Regions from separate parts of the Aminobacter sp. MET-1 genome, predicted to be linked through region 3. Evidence: predicted binding sites of a transcription regulator. Region 3 holds the regulator's gene; each other region holds the start of a gene.
What was found. The regulator LexA, encoded in region 3, represses DNA repair genes until DNA is damaged. The targets are predictions, from matches to a motif close to TGTTCNNNNTGTGTTCNG.
Positions count from the first base shown of each region.

Region 1: NDO48_RS00435 (helicase-related protein) is a predicted target of LexA. The motif match lies at 1,914-1,931, and genes of this name have one in related genera.
Region 2: NDO48_RS27590 (YifB family Mg chelatase-like AAA ATPase) is a predicted target of LexA. The motif match lies at 3,047-3,064, and genes of this name have one in related genera.

Region 1 is NZ_JAMSHL010000001.1:88,669-93,638, reverse strand. It holds gene NDO48_RS00435 (helicase-related protein) at 1-1,797, opposite strand, end outside; gene aqpZ (aquaporin Z) at 2,538-3,224, shown strand; gene NDO48_RS00425 (beta-ketoacyl-ACP reductase) at 3,302-4,024, opposite strand; gene NDO48_RS00420 (acetyl-CoA C-acetyltransferase) at 4,121-4,970, opposite strand, start outside.
Region 2 is NZ_JAMSHL010000034.1:10,632-15,601, forward strand. It holds gene cml (CmlA/FloR family chloramphenicol efflux MFS transporter) at 1-1,118, opposite strand, end outside; gene NDO48_RS27585 (sensor domain-containing diguanylate cyclase) at 1,347-2,381, opposite strand; gene NDO48_RS27590 (YifB family Mg chelatase-like AAA ATPase) at 3,156-4,688, shown strand; gene NDO48_RS27595 (transglutaminase-like cysteine peptidase) at 4,868-4,970, opposite strand, start outside.
Region 3 is NZ_JAMSHL010000005.1:331,277-336,246, reverse strand. It holds gene trpD (anthranilate phosphoribosyltransferase) at 1-313, shown strand, start outside; gene trpC (indole-3-glycerol phosphate synthase TrpC) at 318-1,130, shown strand; gene moaC (cyclic pyranopterin monophosphate synthase MoaC) at 1,132-1,614, shown strand; gene glp (gephyrin-like molybdotransferase Glp) at 1,615-2,820, shown strand; gene lexA (transcriptional repressor LexA) at 2,928-3,644, shown strand; gene NDO48_RS10290 (ComEC/Rec2 family competence protein) at 3,819-4,970, opposite strand, start outside.

The sequences.
Region 1 (4,970 bases), on a different contig from region 3:
GGTCAGCTGCTCGTCGGCCAGAAGCACGACGCGCGGCTTGAGTGGGTCCTCGCCCTCGACCAGCGTGCCGATCGGCGCGCCGATCCAGCGCAGGACACCATCGGAGCCCAGCGCGATGTCGCCGTTGGGCGACGCGGCGAAACGCTCGGCGCGCGCTTCGAACTCTGTCGCCAGCGCCTTCTGCGCTGCCGTGCGCACTGCCTTGGCGTCCTCGCCACCGGCGCTTTGGTCGGCGGTGAAACGGAACCCTTGCAGTTCGCCGACGTGATGGCCTTCGACGAGGACGGTTCCGGACGGGCTGATTTCGGCTTCAAGCATGGTGTTTTCTCTAAGGCGGCGCATGAGGACGGAAGTCCTGCGGTCTACAAAGCGTTTCGTCAACCGCTCATGCAGCGCATCCGACAATCTGTCTTCGATGTCGCGTGTTTTTTCTTGCCAGTGTGCCGGATCGGCAAGCCAACCGGGGCGGTTTGAGACGAAAGTCCAAGTCCGGATCTGGGCGATCCGGTGCGAAAGCGTGTCGATGTCACCCTCGGTGGAATCGGCGCGACGGACCTGTTCGGCCATATAGTTCTCGTCGACATGGCCACGCCGGGCGAGGTCGTCATACATCGATGCGATGAGATCGGCGTGCTGCGCCGGCGCGATCTTGCGATAGTCGGGCAGCGCGCAAGCTTCCCACAGCAGCGCCACCCGCTCGCGGTTCGTGGCAAGTGCGCGGATTTCGGCATCGCGTGACAGATGCTCGAGCGCCTGGGCATCGACAGCCGGCAAAGCACGCGTCAGCCCCTCCACGGGAGCGACCGTCTCGATCGAGCGCTTCAACGCATCAATGCTGGCAAAGTCGAACTGGACGGTTCGCCACTGCAGCACCTTCACCGGATCGAAATCATGCGCTTCGATCTTTTCGATCAGCTCCTCGTCGAACGGATCGACGCGACCGGTGACGCCGAAGGTGCCGTCGCGCAGATGGCGACCGGCACGTCCGGCGATCTGGCCGAGCTCGGCGGCGGTCAGCTGGCGGAACTGGTAGCCGTCGAACTTGCGGTTCTGGGCGAAGGCGACGTGGTCGACATCGAGGTTGAGGCCCATGCCGATGGCATCGGTGGCGATCAGGTAGTCGACGTCGCCCGACTGGTAGAGCGCCACCTGGGCGTTGCGGGTGCGTGGGCTGAGCGCGCCGAGCACGACGGCCGCCCCGCCCTGCTGGCGCCGGATCAGCTCGGCGATGCCGTAGACCTCGTCGGCCGAGAAGGCGACGATGGCCGAGCGGCGCGGCAGCCGGGTGAGCTTCTTCGACCCGGCATAGGCGAGATGCGACAGCCTCGGACGGGTAACCACAGACACGCCCTTGAGCAGCTTCTCGAGAATGCCGCGCATGGTGTGGGCGCCGAGCAGCAGCGTTTCTTGGCGGCCGCGCAGATGCAGGATGCGGTCGGTGAAGATGTGGCCGCGCTCGAGGTCGCCGGCGAGCTGGACCTCGTCGATGGCGACGAAGGCTGCATCGGTCTGGCGCGGCATGGCTTCGACGGTGCAGACGGAATATCTGGCGCCGGCAGGCTGGATCTTCTCCTCGCCGGTGATCAACGCGACCTTGTGAGCACCGACCTTCTCGCACAGCCGCCCGTAGACCTCGCGGGCCAACAGCCTGAGCGGCAGGCCGATGACGCCGCTTTCATGCGCCACCATGCGCTCGATGGCGAGATGGGTCTTTCCGGTATTGGTCGGGCCGAGCACGGCCGTGACGTCGCGCCCTGACAGGATCAGCGGGTCGTTCTGCCTGGAGTGAACATTCATTTCAAGAAACCACCCTCGGCGCCGGTCGGGACCGGCGTTGCGGCGCCTTCGGACGCCGAGTGGACACATAGGGATTTGCGCGCCAAAGCGAAAGCGGAATGTTCCGGTTTAAGAGTTGGAACGAGTCTGGAACGAATCAGCGACGAATCACTGACTCTGGACGATTCAGGTTTTGTTCACCCCAACATATTGAAGAACAGCTGGCAAGCGGCACCACATGCAGACTCACTAAAGTGGCCAGTTCCCGATTCCGCGCCGTTGCCGTTAACCTTTGCCGGCAAGGTCGCGCCCAGCAGGGTGAAGCCGCACGCAAAATAATGAAATTATTGATGTTTCCTACTCAGGCGTTAACAGCAGCGAGGCCTGCAACCGCGATTTGATTAAGACTTGAACCAAATGCGGAACGAACTGGCGACGAATCGGTGACCGTACCTGTTTCCCGGTTTGTTCACCGCTAGATGTTGTGCCGCTTGATCTCCTCGGGCGGATTCGAGGCAAGTCCGGTGCAAGTTCGCATGCGAAAGCCCACAACCGCCGTTAACCTTTGCGTGCCATTCCGGCACGAACAGCCTGTAGCGAAAATATCTGTGATTGCATTCCGTTAGGTCATACTCGCTGGTTGTGTACAACGCCGACGCGTGTCTCCATGGCCAGGTTGAGTCTGTGCGGCGGGGTTGCCTGGACAGGGCCTCCGGAAAATGCGGCGCACCGCGCAGGCGCACGACACTGGAGGGACCAACATGAAACGACTGTTCGCCGAGTTCTTCGGCACATTCTGGCTCGTCTTCGGCGGCTGCGGCAGCGCCGTCCTTGCGGCGGCATACCCCGATCTCGGCATCGGCTTTCTCGGCGTTGCGTTTGCGTTCGGCCTGACCGTTCTCACCATGGCCTATGCTGTCGGCGGCATTTCCGGCGGCCACTTCAACCCGGCCGTTTCGGTCGGCCTGCTGGTCGGCGGCCGCTTCGACGCCAAGGACCTGATCCCCTATGTGATCGCCCAAGTGTTGGGCGCCGTCGTCGCCTCGGCGGTGCTCTATGTGATCGTCAGCGGCAAGGCCGACTTTGCCGGCATCGGCGGCTTCGCCACCAACGGCTATGGCGATGCATCGCCCGGCAAATACGGCATGACGTCCGCACTGGTCATCGAGGTCGTGCTGACCTTCATGTTCCTGATGATCATCCTCGGCTCGACCCATGGCCGTGTGCCCAAGGGCTTCGCCCCCATCGCCATCGGCCTGGCGCTGACCCTGATCCACCTGATCTCGATCCCGGTCACCAACACGTCGGTCAACCCAGCGCGTTCGACCGGACCGGCGCTGTTCGTCGGCGGCATCGCCCTGCAGCAACTGTGGTTGTTCTGGGTCGCGCCGATCGTCGGCGCCATCCTGGCTGGCATCACGCACAAGGCGCTGTTCGAGAGCGAGTGAACAAACCCGACTTCCTTGCCAAGAAAAAAACGGCGCCGAAAGGCGCCGTTTTCCACTGTTGAAATGCTGACGGGCGGTCAGACGAAATACTGCCCGCCATTGGCGGTCAGCGTCGCGCCGGTGACAAAGCCCGACTCGTCGGAGGCCAGGAACACCACGCAGCGCGCAATTTCCTCGGGCTCGCCGAGACGGCCGACCGGAATCTGGGCGATGATCGATTCGCGCACCTTCTCGGGAACTGCCATCACCATTTCGGTGGCGATGTAGCCGGGGCAGATGACGTTGACCGTGATGCCGGCGCGTGCGCCCTCCTGCGCCAGCGCCTTGGTGAAGCCGATGTCGCCGGCCTTCGACGCCGAATAGTTGGCCTGGCCCGCCTGGCCCTTTTGGCCGTTGATCGAGGAGATGGTGATGACGCGGCCGAACTTGCGGTCGCGCATACCGCTCCACAGCGGGTGGGTCATGTTGAAGACGCCATGCAGGTTGGTGTCGATGACTTCCTTCCACTGCTCGCGCGTCATCTTGTGGAACATCGAGTCGCGGGTGATGCCGGCGTTGTTGACCAGCACCGCAACCGGGCCAAGATCGGCCTCCACCTGCCTGATGCCGGCCTCGCAGGCGTCATAGTCGGCGACCGACCATTTGTAGACCGGAATACCCGTCTCTGCCTTGAACTTCTGCGCGGCCTCGTCGTTGCCGGCATAGTTGGCAGCGACCGAGTAGCCCGCGTTTTTCAGCGCGATCGAAATAGCGGCACCAATGCCGCGCGATCCGCCGGTGACGAGTGCGACCTTACCCATTCGTTTCCCCTTTTCTGCTGCTTGGATGACTTGCCCTTATGACAGGCATTTAAAGACGAAGAGGGCGGCACTTAGGCCGCCCTCTCGCATTTCGATTTACATCGCCTCGACACACATCGCGACGCCCATGCCGCCGCCGATGCACAGGGTCGCCAGACCCTTTTTGGCTCCACGCCGCCGCATCTCGTAGACCAGCGTGTTGAAGACGCGGGCGCCCGACGCGCCGACCGGATGGCCGATGGCAATCGCGCCGCCATTGACGTTGACGATGTCAGGGTTCCAGCCCATGTCCTTGTTGACCGCGCAGGCCTGCGCCGCAAAGGCTTCATTGGCCTCGACTAGGTCGAGATCGCCGACCGACCAGCCAGCCTTCTCGAGCGCCTTGCGCGAGGCCGGGATCGGGCCGGTGCCCATGATCTGCGGATCGACTCCAGCGGTTGCCCACGAAACGATGCGCACGAGCGGCGTCAGGCCGCGTCGCACCGCTTCCGCCTCGCTCATCAGCACCACGGCGGCCGCGCCGTCATTGATGCCGGATGCGTTGCCAGCGGTGACGGTGCCTTCCTTGTCGAAGGCCGGACGCAGCTTGGCCAGCGCATCCATGGTCGTGCCGGCACGGATGTATTCGTCCTGGTCGACGATGGTATCGCCCTTCTTGCCCTTGATCGTGACCGGCACGATCTCGTCCTTGAAACGGCCGGCAACCTGGGCAGCTTCGGCCTTGTTCTGCGAGGCAACAGCAAAGCGGTCCTGCTCCTCGCGGGTCAGCTGCCATTGGCGGGCGACGTTCTCGGCGGTGTTGCCCATGTGGTAGCCGTAGAAGGCGTCTGTCAGGCCGTCCTTGATCATCGTGTCGATCATCTTGAAGTCGCCCATCTTCACGCCGCCGCGCAGGTGCTGGCAGTGCGGCGCCATGGACATCGATTCCTGGCCGCCGGCGACGATG
Region 2 (4,970 bases), on a different contig from region 3:
AGCGGCCAGGCCGTGTCGCCTCCGAGCGCGACCACGACAAGCGTGCCGACAATGCCGACGATCAGGCTCTCGACACAGAAGTAGAGCGCCACCGCCGTGCCTGCGGCATCGCCGAACGCCTCTAGCGCGCCGTTCGCCGTCACCGCGCCGGCGAAGACGATGCCGACCGAGATCACCCACATCGGCACGACGAAGGTCAGGAACGACGGTTCGGCGAACGACTGCCCAAGCCCCAGCAGCGCTGAGCCGAGGAAAAGCATGGCCATGCCCCTGGCGAGACTGCCTGATATGCCCCAGCGCGCCACGAACAGTTTGGCGAAGCGCGTTGTGGCGATCATCGCAACCGCCGCAGTGGCGAAGGCCAGGCTGAAGCCGAGCTGCGAATAGCCGGCCCTGTCGATAAGAACGCGCGGCGCCGTCGAGAAGAACACGAAAAACGCTCCCATCGCCGCGCTGAAGCCGAGCGTGTAGACCCAGAAGGCAGGGCTTTTCAGGATCGTCGAGAAAGCCGGCCGTGACTGGGCCGTCTCGGGTCGCGTCTCGTGCCAGTGCGGCAGCGCGTTCAGCACGGCCGCCACAGCAAGGATGCCGAGCACGGCGAAGATCGCCTGCCAGCCAAGACTTTCGGCAATCAGCGCGCCTGCGATCGGACCGAGTGCCGGCACGCAGGCCAGCATGGCGCTGAACAGGCTGTAGATGACCGCGCCCTCCGGTCGCTCGGCATAAACGTCGCGCACGGTGGCGAAGGTGGCGACAAGCGCCGCCGATGCGCCCAAAGCCTGGACGACACGCAGGGCAACGAACAGCTGCGCCGACGTGGTGACGGCAAGCAACAACGAAGCAACGGCGAACAGGACTGCGCCCGATATCAGCACCGGGCGGCGGCCGATACGATCGGAGACCGGGCCGAAAACGACCTGGCCCAGCCCGAGCACGATCATGTAGAGGCTCAGCGTCAGCTGGACCACGTCAGGCGTCGTGCTGAGGATTGCGGGCATCGCCGGCACGACCGGCAGATAGATGTCCATAGCCAGCGAGGCCAGGATGTCGAAAGGCGCCATCAACAGTAGCGCCGCGGGTAGGGAATGACCCCAGGTGGAAAAATTTCGATTGGGCATGACAAAGCATCCGCTCAAATGAATTTCATATGGCGGCGATCTGCCACGTCGCATGTCTGGATGAGGGGGCAGGGCGCCGCAACAACGTATCGGGTGTTGTTGCGGCCTATCTGTCTGCGGACTTGGTGGTGCCCATGTCGATGTCGCGATTGCTCGCGTGCCCTGCAAATACTCTGATGGCGAACTAGCAGGCCAGCGGGTCCAGAACAAGCCTTGGCATGGTGCTGCTCACGCAGCGCGCGGATTGGGCAGGCTTGCGAGGCTATCGGGCTTGAAGATGCGGAAGGTGTTCCGGCCCGCTGCCTTGGCGGCATAAAGCGCGGTGTCGGCGCTGACCAGCAATTCGGGCAGCGTCGCGCCCTCGATCAGGGCGATGCCGACCGAAGCTCCAAGCTTCAGGGAATTGCCGCGATAGTCGAGGGGCTTGCCAAGCCTGTCGATGATCTGGCGGGCGAGCTCGGAGATCGAGGCCAGATCGAGATCCGGACCTGTCAGCACGGCAAACTCGTCGCCGCCGATCCGGGCAACAAGTTCCATGCCGGCGCAAGCATCTTCGAGACGCCGGGACACCTGCCTGAGGCATTCGTCGCCCACGGCATGGCCAAAGCTGTCATTAACCTGCTTGAAGCCATCGAGATCGACAAGCAGCAGCGCCGCCGGGGCAGGGCAGTCGGGCTGGCTGGCGGTCAGCCCGGCCAGCCTCGACTGGAACTGGCTTCGGTTGGCGAGGCCGGTCATGACGTCGAACTCGGCGAGATAGCGTGTCTGGTCGCCGAGGATTTTCTCCTCGGTGATGTCCTGCTTCATGCCGAAGATGCGCACGGCGACCCCATCTTCGCATTCGACGGTTGCGGTGATCCGTATCCAGCGGCGATTGCCCTTCACCGTAACGATCTCGGCATCGAGGCTGAAGCCGGTGCGTTCGGCGATGGCCCTGCTGCGCCGGGCGTGCAGCTCCGCCACGGACTCGGCAGTGTAGCATTGAAGTGTCTGTCTGCGATCGACCGCCGAGCCGCGCGGCAGGTCAAAGATGTCGTAAACGACATCGGTCCAGTGCAGGGCCTCGTCGGCAAGGTTGCATTGCCACACGCCGATGCGGGCGGCGGCTGACGAGCGGTCGAAGATCTTCTGCGAATGCGCCAACGAGACTGCCTGTTCGCGGATCAGCGCCGCCTGCGCCTCAAGCTTCGCCTCGAGTTCAGCGATGCGGTCGGCCGAGCGCCTGCGCGCGCTGCCCAATCGTCCGATCTGTCGCCTGACCAAGATCGCCCCCATGAAGATCTACTGTCTTCCATCGATATATTCGCGCACGAGCACTTAACATTTTCTATCAAGGCATGGCGCCGAGGCCAGCCGCGCCTCGCCCTGCATCGAGCTAGATCGAATGGTCTAAGCAGACGCCCCAGCGGCAGAACTCTGTGGAAATCTCTCCCCCAATACATATCAGGTGATATAGACCAAAGCATCTACACCAGATTGCCGAGTGCAACACGTCGCAACTTTTGGTTATTGCCTGACGTGGGGTTAACTGGGCGTAAATGAAATGTCTGTTCTGCCAACTGAAGCGCTGCCGAGGGTACGTCCGGCGGCAATAGCGTCCCTTGTGTTCACCTGCCTTTGGTGGGGCACACTCTTTATCGTCGCCGAGCGGCCGATCTGGCTCTGGTAGCCAAAAGTACGCCGCGCTCTCCCGCTGGCTGGGAAGCGCAAGAGCCGACGCACCCAGACAGGATCGGCCAATTGGTTTCAGCGTGTGTCGAGCTACAACCTTCGGGTCCAATAAGCGCTTCAATAGCCTCCTGACCCGCCTCGCGATCCCACTGCGGAAACTCGCGCTCGCGCCAGAGGCAATAGATCGGCCTTGGAGGCCTGCCCCGTCACCTGAAGTGACCACCCGGCGCGGTGTCGAGTAGCCACGACGGCGCAGATGTTCCCTAATTGTTCTTGCGCACCCCCGCAATCTATGCTTGTCTCCGGCAAGGTCGATGACGACCTGACCGTGCCGGCTAGGGATGATGACCGGCGCAAGGGGGCGGCATGGTTTCGCATGTGCGTACTGTTGCATTCCAGGGCATCGAGGCGGTTCCCGTCGATGTGCAGGTGATGGTGGCGCCGGGCAAGGTCGGTATCTCGATCGTCGGCCTGCCCGACAAGGCTGTCGCTGAAAGCCGCGAGCGGGTGCAGGCAGCGCTTCACGCCTCGGGCCTGGCGATGCCGGCCAAGAAAGTGACTGTCAATCTCGCCCCGGCCGACCTCCCCAAGGAGGGCAGCCATTATGATCTGCCGATTGCTCTCGGGCTGATGGCGGCGCTGGGTGCCGTGCCCGGCGACGCGCTCGCCGCCTATGTCGTGCTCGGCGAATTGTCGCTCGACGGCACCATTGCCTCAGTGGCCGGAGCCCTGCCAGCCGCGATCGGGGCAAATGCCGAGGGCATGGGGCTGATCTGTCCCGCCGGCTGCGGACCCGAGGCCGCCTGGGCCGGTGCCGACATCGATATTCTTGCGCCGCGCAGCCTTATTGCCATCGCCAATCATTTCCGGGGCACGCAGGTTTTGTCGCGGCCCGAACCCGGCATCCGCGCACCTGGTGCCGGCCTGCCCGACCTCGCCGACATTAAGGGCCAGGAGAGCGCCAAGCGGGCGCTCGAGGTGGCTGCGGCCGGCGGGCACAACCTTCTGTTCGTCGGCCCGCCCGGCGCCGGCAAGTCGATGCTGGCGGCGCGCCTGCCCTCGATCCTGCCGCCTCTCGCCCCCAAGGAGCTGCTCGAGGTCTCGATGATCGCCTCCATTGGCGGCGAGCTGGCCGAGGGCCGGCTGACCGACCGGCGGCCGTTCCGCGCGCCGCATCATTCGGCCTCGATGGCAGCGATGGTCGGCGGCGGGCTCAAGGCCCGGCCCGGCGAGGTCTCGCTCGCCCACCATGGCGTGCTGTTCCTCGACGAGCTTCCCGAGTTTTCACCGCAGGTGCTCGATTCATTGCGGCAGCCGCTGGAAACCGGCGAATGCATGATCGCGCGCGTCAACCACCGCGTCACCTATCCGGCCCGCATTCAGCTCGTCGCCGCCATGAATCCGTGCCGGTGCGGCATGGCCGGCGAACCCGGTTACCGCTGCCTGCGTGGCCCGCGCTGCCAGTCGGACTATCAGGCGCGTATTTCGGGGCCGCTGCTCGACCGCATCGACCTGCGCATCGAGGTGCCGGCGGTGTCGGCTGCGGATTTGATCCGCACCGGCAAGTCCGAAGCGAGCGCCGATGTCGCAGCACGCGTCGCCCGCGCCCGCAAGATCCAGCGCGAGCGGCTCGAAGGTCTGGGCATCGCTGGCGCCACGACCAACGCCCAATGTTCGGCCGGGATCGTCGAGGACATCGCCGTGCCCGACGCGGGCGGGCTCGCGCTGCTGCGGGACGCCAGCGAAAAGCTCGGCTTTTCCGCCCGCGCCTACCACCGCGTGCTCAAGGTCGCGCGCACCCTCGCCGACCTCGACGCCAGCGAAACCGTTGGCCGCATCCATCTCGCCGAGGCGATTTCCTACCGCATCTCGTCCGAGCGCATGGCCCAGGCGGCGTAGGCATCGGTGGGCGGCACGTGAGGCGCCACCGTCTGTCTGCATGACCGATCCGGTCTGCGGCTGTGGGGCGTAAGGTTGATCTTGGCGCGTTGGGCGCATCGTCGCTGACACGCCAAGTTCCGAGCTGCGCCAGCGCGCAAGCGTGCCTACCGAAATCGTTCCGGTCTTCGAGACGATCTCTAGCGGACGGAGCCGACCAGCGTGGTCTGGCCTTCGCGGATCGAGACCCAGCGGCCGGTGTTTTCAGTCGACTGGCGCTTGAGGTAGTTGTAGCCGGTCTCG
Region 3 (4,970 bases):
GCATGTCGCGGCCTTGGCCGACGGCAAGATCTCGACCTTCACGCTGACGCCCGAACAGGTCGGCCTCGCCAGGCACACGCGCGAAGAGCTGCGTGGCGGTGATTCCTCCTACAATGCGGCGGCATTGCGTGGCGTGATAGAGGGTGCCAAGGGTGCCTATCGCGACACGGTTCTGATGAATGCCGGCGCCGGCCTGGTTGTCGCCGGTAAGGTCGCAACCATTGGCGAAGGCATCAAGCTTGCCGCCGATGCGATCGACAGTGGCCGCGCCCGCGCCGTGCTCGACCGGCTGGTCGGCATCTCGAACGGATAGCACCATGGCCGACATCCTCCGCCGCATCGAAGCCTACAAGCGCGACGAGATCGCAGCTGCCAAGGCCCGCCTGCCGCTCGGCGAACTGCAGGCGCAGGCACGCGATGCCGACACGCCGCGCGGCTTCCTCAAGGCGCTGGAAGCCAAGCGCCGCGAGGGCCGTTTCGGGCTGATCGCCGAGATCAAGAAGGCGAGCCCGTCCAAGGGCTTGATCCGCGCCGATTTCGATCCGCCGTCGCTGGCTCAAGCCTATGCCGGGGGCGGCGCCGCCTGCCTTTCTGTCCTGACCGACACGCCGTCGTTCCAGGGCGCCCCGGAATTCCTCACCGCGGCGCGCAAGGCCTGCGCCCTGCCCGCGCTGCGCAAGGACTTCATGTTCGAGCCCTACCAGGTCTACGAAGCCCGTGCCTGGGGCGCGGACGCCATCCTGATAATCATGGCGAGCCTGAGCGACGACGATGCCAGCCGCCTCGAGGACACCGCCTTCGAGCTCGGCATGGATGCCCTGATCGAGGTGCATGACGAGGAAGAGACCGAGCGTGCGCTGAAGCTTGAATCGCGGCTCCTCGGCGTCAACAACCGTAACCTCAGGACCTTCGAGGTGAGCCTCACCACGTCGGAGCGGCTGGCGCCGATGGTGCCGGCGGATCGCGTTCTGGTCGGCGAAAGCGGCATCTTCACCCATGACGATTGTCTGCGGCTGGAGAAGTCGGGCATCGGCAGCTTCCTCGTCGGCGAAAGCCTGATGCGTCAGTCCGACGTGGCGGCAGCGACCCGCTTGCTGCTCGAAGGCGCGCAGCAAGCGGCCGGAGCCTGACATGGCAGCGGCGCTCACCCATATCGGTGCCGCGGGCGAAGCCAACATGGTCGATGTCGGCGACAAGGCCGAAACGACCCGCACGGCGATCGCCGAAGGCATGATCGCCATGCGGCCCGAGACGCTTGATCTAATCCTCTCCGGCAACGCCAAGAAGGGCGACGTGCTGGGCACAGCGCGCATTGCCGGCATCATGGCGGCCAAGCGCACGCATGAGCTGATCCCGCTCTGCCATCCGATCCTGCTGACCAAGGTGACGGTTGAGATCGAGCCGGACGAGACCCTGCCCGGCCTGCGCGTGACCGCACTTGCGCGCGTCACCGGCAAGACCGGCGTCGAGATGGAGGCGCTGACGGCTGCCTCAGTTGCCTGCCTGACCATCTACGACATGGCCAAGGCGGCCGACCGCGGCATGGTGATTTCAGGCATCCGGCTGATCGAAAAGACCGGCGGCAAGTCGGGCGACTTCAAGGCGACAGAATAGATGGCACTGCTGCCGGTCACCGAGGCTCTCGAACGCCTGCTTGAAGGTGCCGCACCCACCGGCACGGATCGGGTTACCCTGCACGAGGCAGCCGACCGCGTTCTGGCGGCACCGCTGTACGCCTTGCGCACCCAGCCGCCTTTCGACGCCTCCGCCATGGACGGCTATGCTGTCAGGGCAGCAGACATCGCCACGCTTCCGGCGAAACTTTCAGTCATCGGCCAGGCCCCGGCGGGACGACAATTCACCGGGACCGTCAGTACGGGACAGGCAGTGCGCATCTTCACCGGAGCGCCGGTTCCCGCGGGGGCGGACACCGTGGTGATCCAGGAAAACGCGCGTGATCTCGGCAATGGTGCGGTCGAAGTGCTGGAACCGACAGATCCCGGCCGCAACATTCGCCTCAGCGGCCTCGATTTCAGCGAAGGCGACCTCATCCTCGACGCCGGCCGCCTGCTCGATCCGGCAGCCCTCTCGCTGATCGCCTCCGCCAATCACCCCGACGTCCAGGTGGTGCGCGCACCACTGGTCGCGATCATCGCCACCGGCGACGAGCTTCTGCTGCCGGGTAGCACGCCCGGCCCCGACCAGATCATCTCGTCCAACGCCTATGGCGTCGCTGCAATTGCCCGCTCGATCGGCGCTCGTGTGCTCGACCTCGGCATAGCCGCCGACAGCACGGACGCCATCTCGGGGTTGGTCCAGAAAGCACTCGACGCCAAGGCCGATGTCATCGTCACACTGGGCGGTGCGTCCGTCGGCGACCACGACCTAGTGCATCGCGTGTTAACCGGCCTCGGCATGGATCTTTCGTTCTGGAAGATCGCCATGCGCCCCGGCAAACCGCTGATGTTTGGTCGCCTCGGCGCGACGCGCTGCGTCGGCCTGCCCGGCAATCCGGTCGCGAGCCTCATCTGCTCGCACATCTTCCTGAAGCCGCTGCTGGCAAAATTGGGCGGACGCTCTCACGTCGCCGACATCAGGGACGGTGTGCTCGATACGCCGATGCCGGCCAACGATCTGCGTCAGGATTTTGTCCGCGCTGTCGCACGCCAGACCCTTGATGGGCTCGTCGTCACGCCGTTTACGGTGCAGGATTCGTCCATGCTCCGGACGCTGGCCGACGCCAATTGCGCTGTTATCCGCGGCCCCTTTGCGGAACCGGCCGAATCCGGCAGTGCCTGCCGCGTGCTGATGCTGCGCTGAACAATCCCGCCGATAACCTTCACGAAATTTAAACAGTTGCGGAACACAACTGGAACAGATAGTGTTTGTTCCGGGTTTGTTTTTCTCGCGATTCCTTGGGGGCGGCGATGCTGACGCGCAAACAACATGAGCTTCTGCTGTTCATCCATGAGCGGTTGAAGGAGGCGGGCATCCCTCCATCCTTCGATGAAATGAAGGAAGCGCTCGACCTCGCCTCCAAGTCCGGCATCCATCGCCTGATCACCGCACTCGAGGAACGCGGCTTCATCCGCCGCCTGCCCAACAGGGCACGAGCGCTCGAAGTGCTGCGCCTGCCCGACTCGATTGCGCCCGGTCTCAACGCTGCCAGGAAGTTCTCGCCAAGCGTCATCGAAGGGTCGCTTGGCCGCAAGCCCGAGCCGTCGCGCCCGGCCGCTGCAAGCAACGACGACGATGCCGTGTCCGCCATTGCCATTCCAGTCATGGGACGGATCGCTGCGGGTGTGCCGATCGACGCGATCCAGCACCGGACACACACCATTTCGGTGCCGCCAGACATGATCATGGGCGGCGAGCACTATGCGCTTGAGGTCAAAGGCGACTCGATGATCGAGGCCGGCATTTTCGACGGCGACACTGTCATCATCCGGAATGCCAGTACCGCGAGCCCCGGCGAGATCGTCGTGGCCCTCGTCGACGACGAGGAGGCGACGCTGAAACGTTTCCGCCGCAAGGGCGCCTCGATCGCTCTGGAGGCAGCCAATCCCGCCTATGAGACCCGCATCTTCGGGCCAGACAGGGTCAAGGTGCAGGGCAAGCTCGTCGGGCTGATCCGCCGCTACTAGGGCAACTCCCAGAAGACGAAGCGTTTTCCGTCTCAAGTTGTGTAAGAGCAAAGACATTGAGCGTGGCCGCAATCCGAGGAGAGCGGAAATGGCGATGGTAGTCTTGAGATGCTTCGAGGCCGTATAGACCGCAGTTTCGAGCTTGCCGCATATGGCACGCTTGCCTGCGGTGGGCTATTCGGTCGTCGCGTTGTCTGGCTGTTTTCTCACCGCCTCTTGGCGATTGGGTGCAAGTCCCCTCGCCTCGCGGGAAAATTGGCGGTGCGCATGCCATGGCCGGTAGGGCTCGGTGATGGCATATTCGACCGATAGCACCGACGCGCCGCCCGCCACGACTGGCGTCAGATAGACCGCGGCGCTGCCCAGACGCGCCAGATCGCGCTTGGTCACTACGGTTGCGACCTGCCCGCCACAGACATCTCCAGCAGTCGCATCGTCGATGACGACGAGTGCAGCCGTTCGGCAGACTTGCCACGCCGCAGCAGCATTGGACGCGTGGACAACCGTCGCGCCGGATTGATGTCGAAGCGTGCACAAACCCGCGGAGCAGTGGAAGGCACTTGCGCCGGCGACGGTTTTGACGGCGTCCTCAGCTGGCGCAAGGCCTTTGGCCCGACCATTCGCAGGAAGGCTCTGCGGCGCGGCCCCAAAGCGTGGGCCATCGGCAGCCGGAGCTGCGGTCCCTCTGGTCTTCTCTGCATCCTGCGACGGCTTGCTAAGCTCTTCCACCGCCAACGCCCGCATCCAGTTGTCTGACGTGAACTGGTTTGGCCTTGGCCTGTTGACCGCGAGCTTGCCATCGTCGGTGGCGACGCCGACGAGGCGTCCATCTTCGGCCACGAGCACATCCGGCGACGGCGCGACGCCGATGACGAGCACGCCGGCCACGACGAATGGCACTGCGGCAAGGCGCAGCCAGGTCGTCGCCGTCGCAGCGACGACAAGGGCTATTGTCACCAGCACGACCGACCAGGTCGATACCAGCCCGACGGCGTCCAGCGGCGAGCGGTCGGAAATCCATTCGGCCATGGCGATCATGACGCGCAAACCGGCGCCCATGACATCGAGGAACGGCCCATCCAGTCCGAAGGGCATGGCTAGGCTGGCGAACACCGCGAACGGCATCACCAGCACCGATACGACAGGCATGACCGCCAGATTGGCGACGAGGCTGAGCGGCGACACACGCTGGAAATGCCAGGCGCCGAACACTGCCGTGGCGACACCGGCGATGATGGAGGTAGCGACAAGGCCGACTGTGGCGTTGCGCCCCCAGTGCCAGGCACGCGACCACAATGTCATCTCGCCAACAGGCTGTGCCTGCTC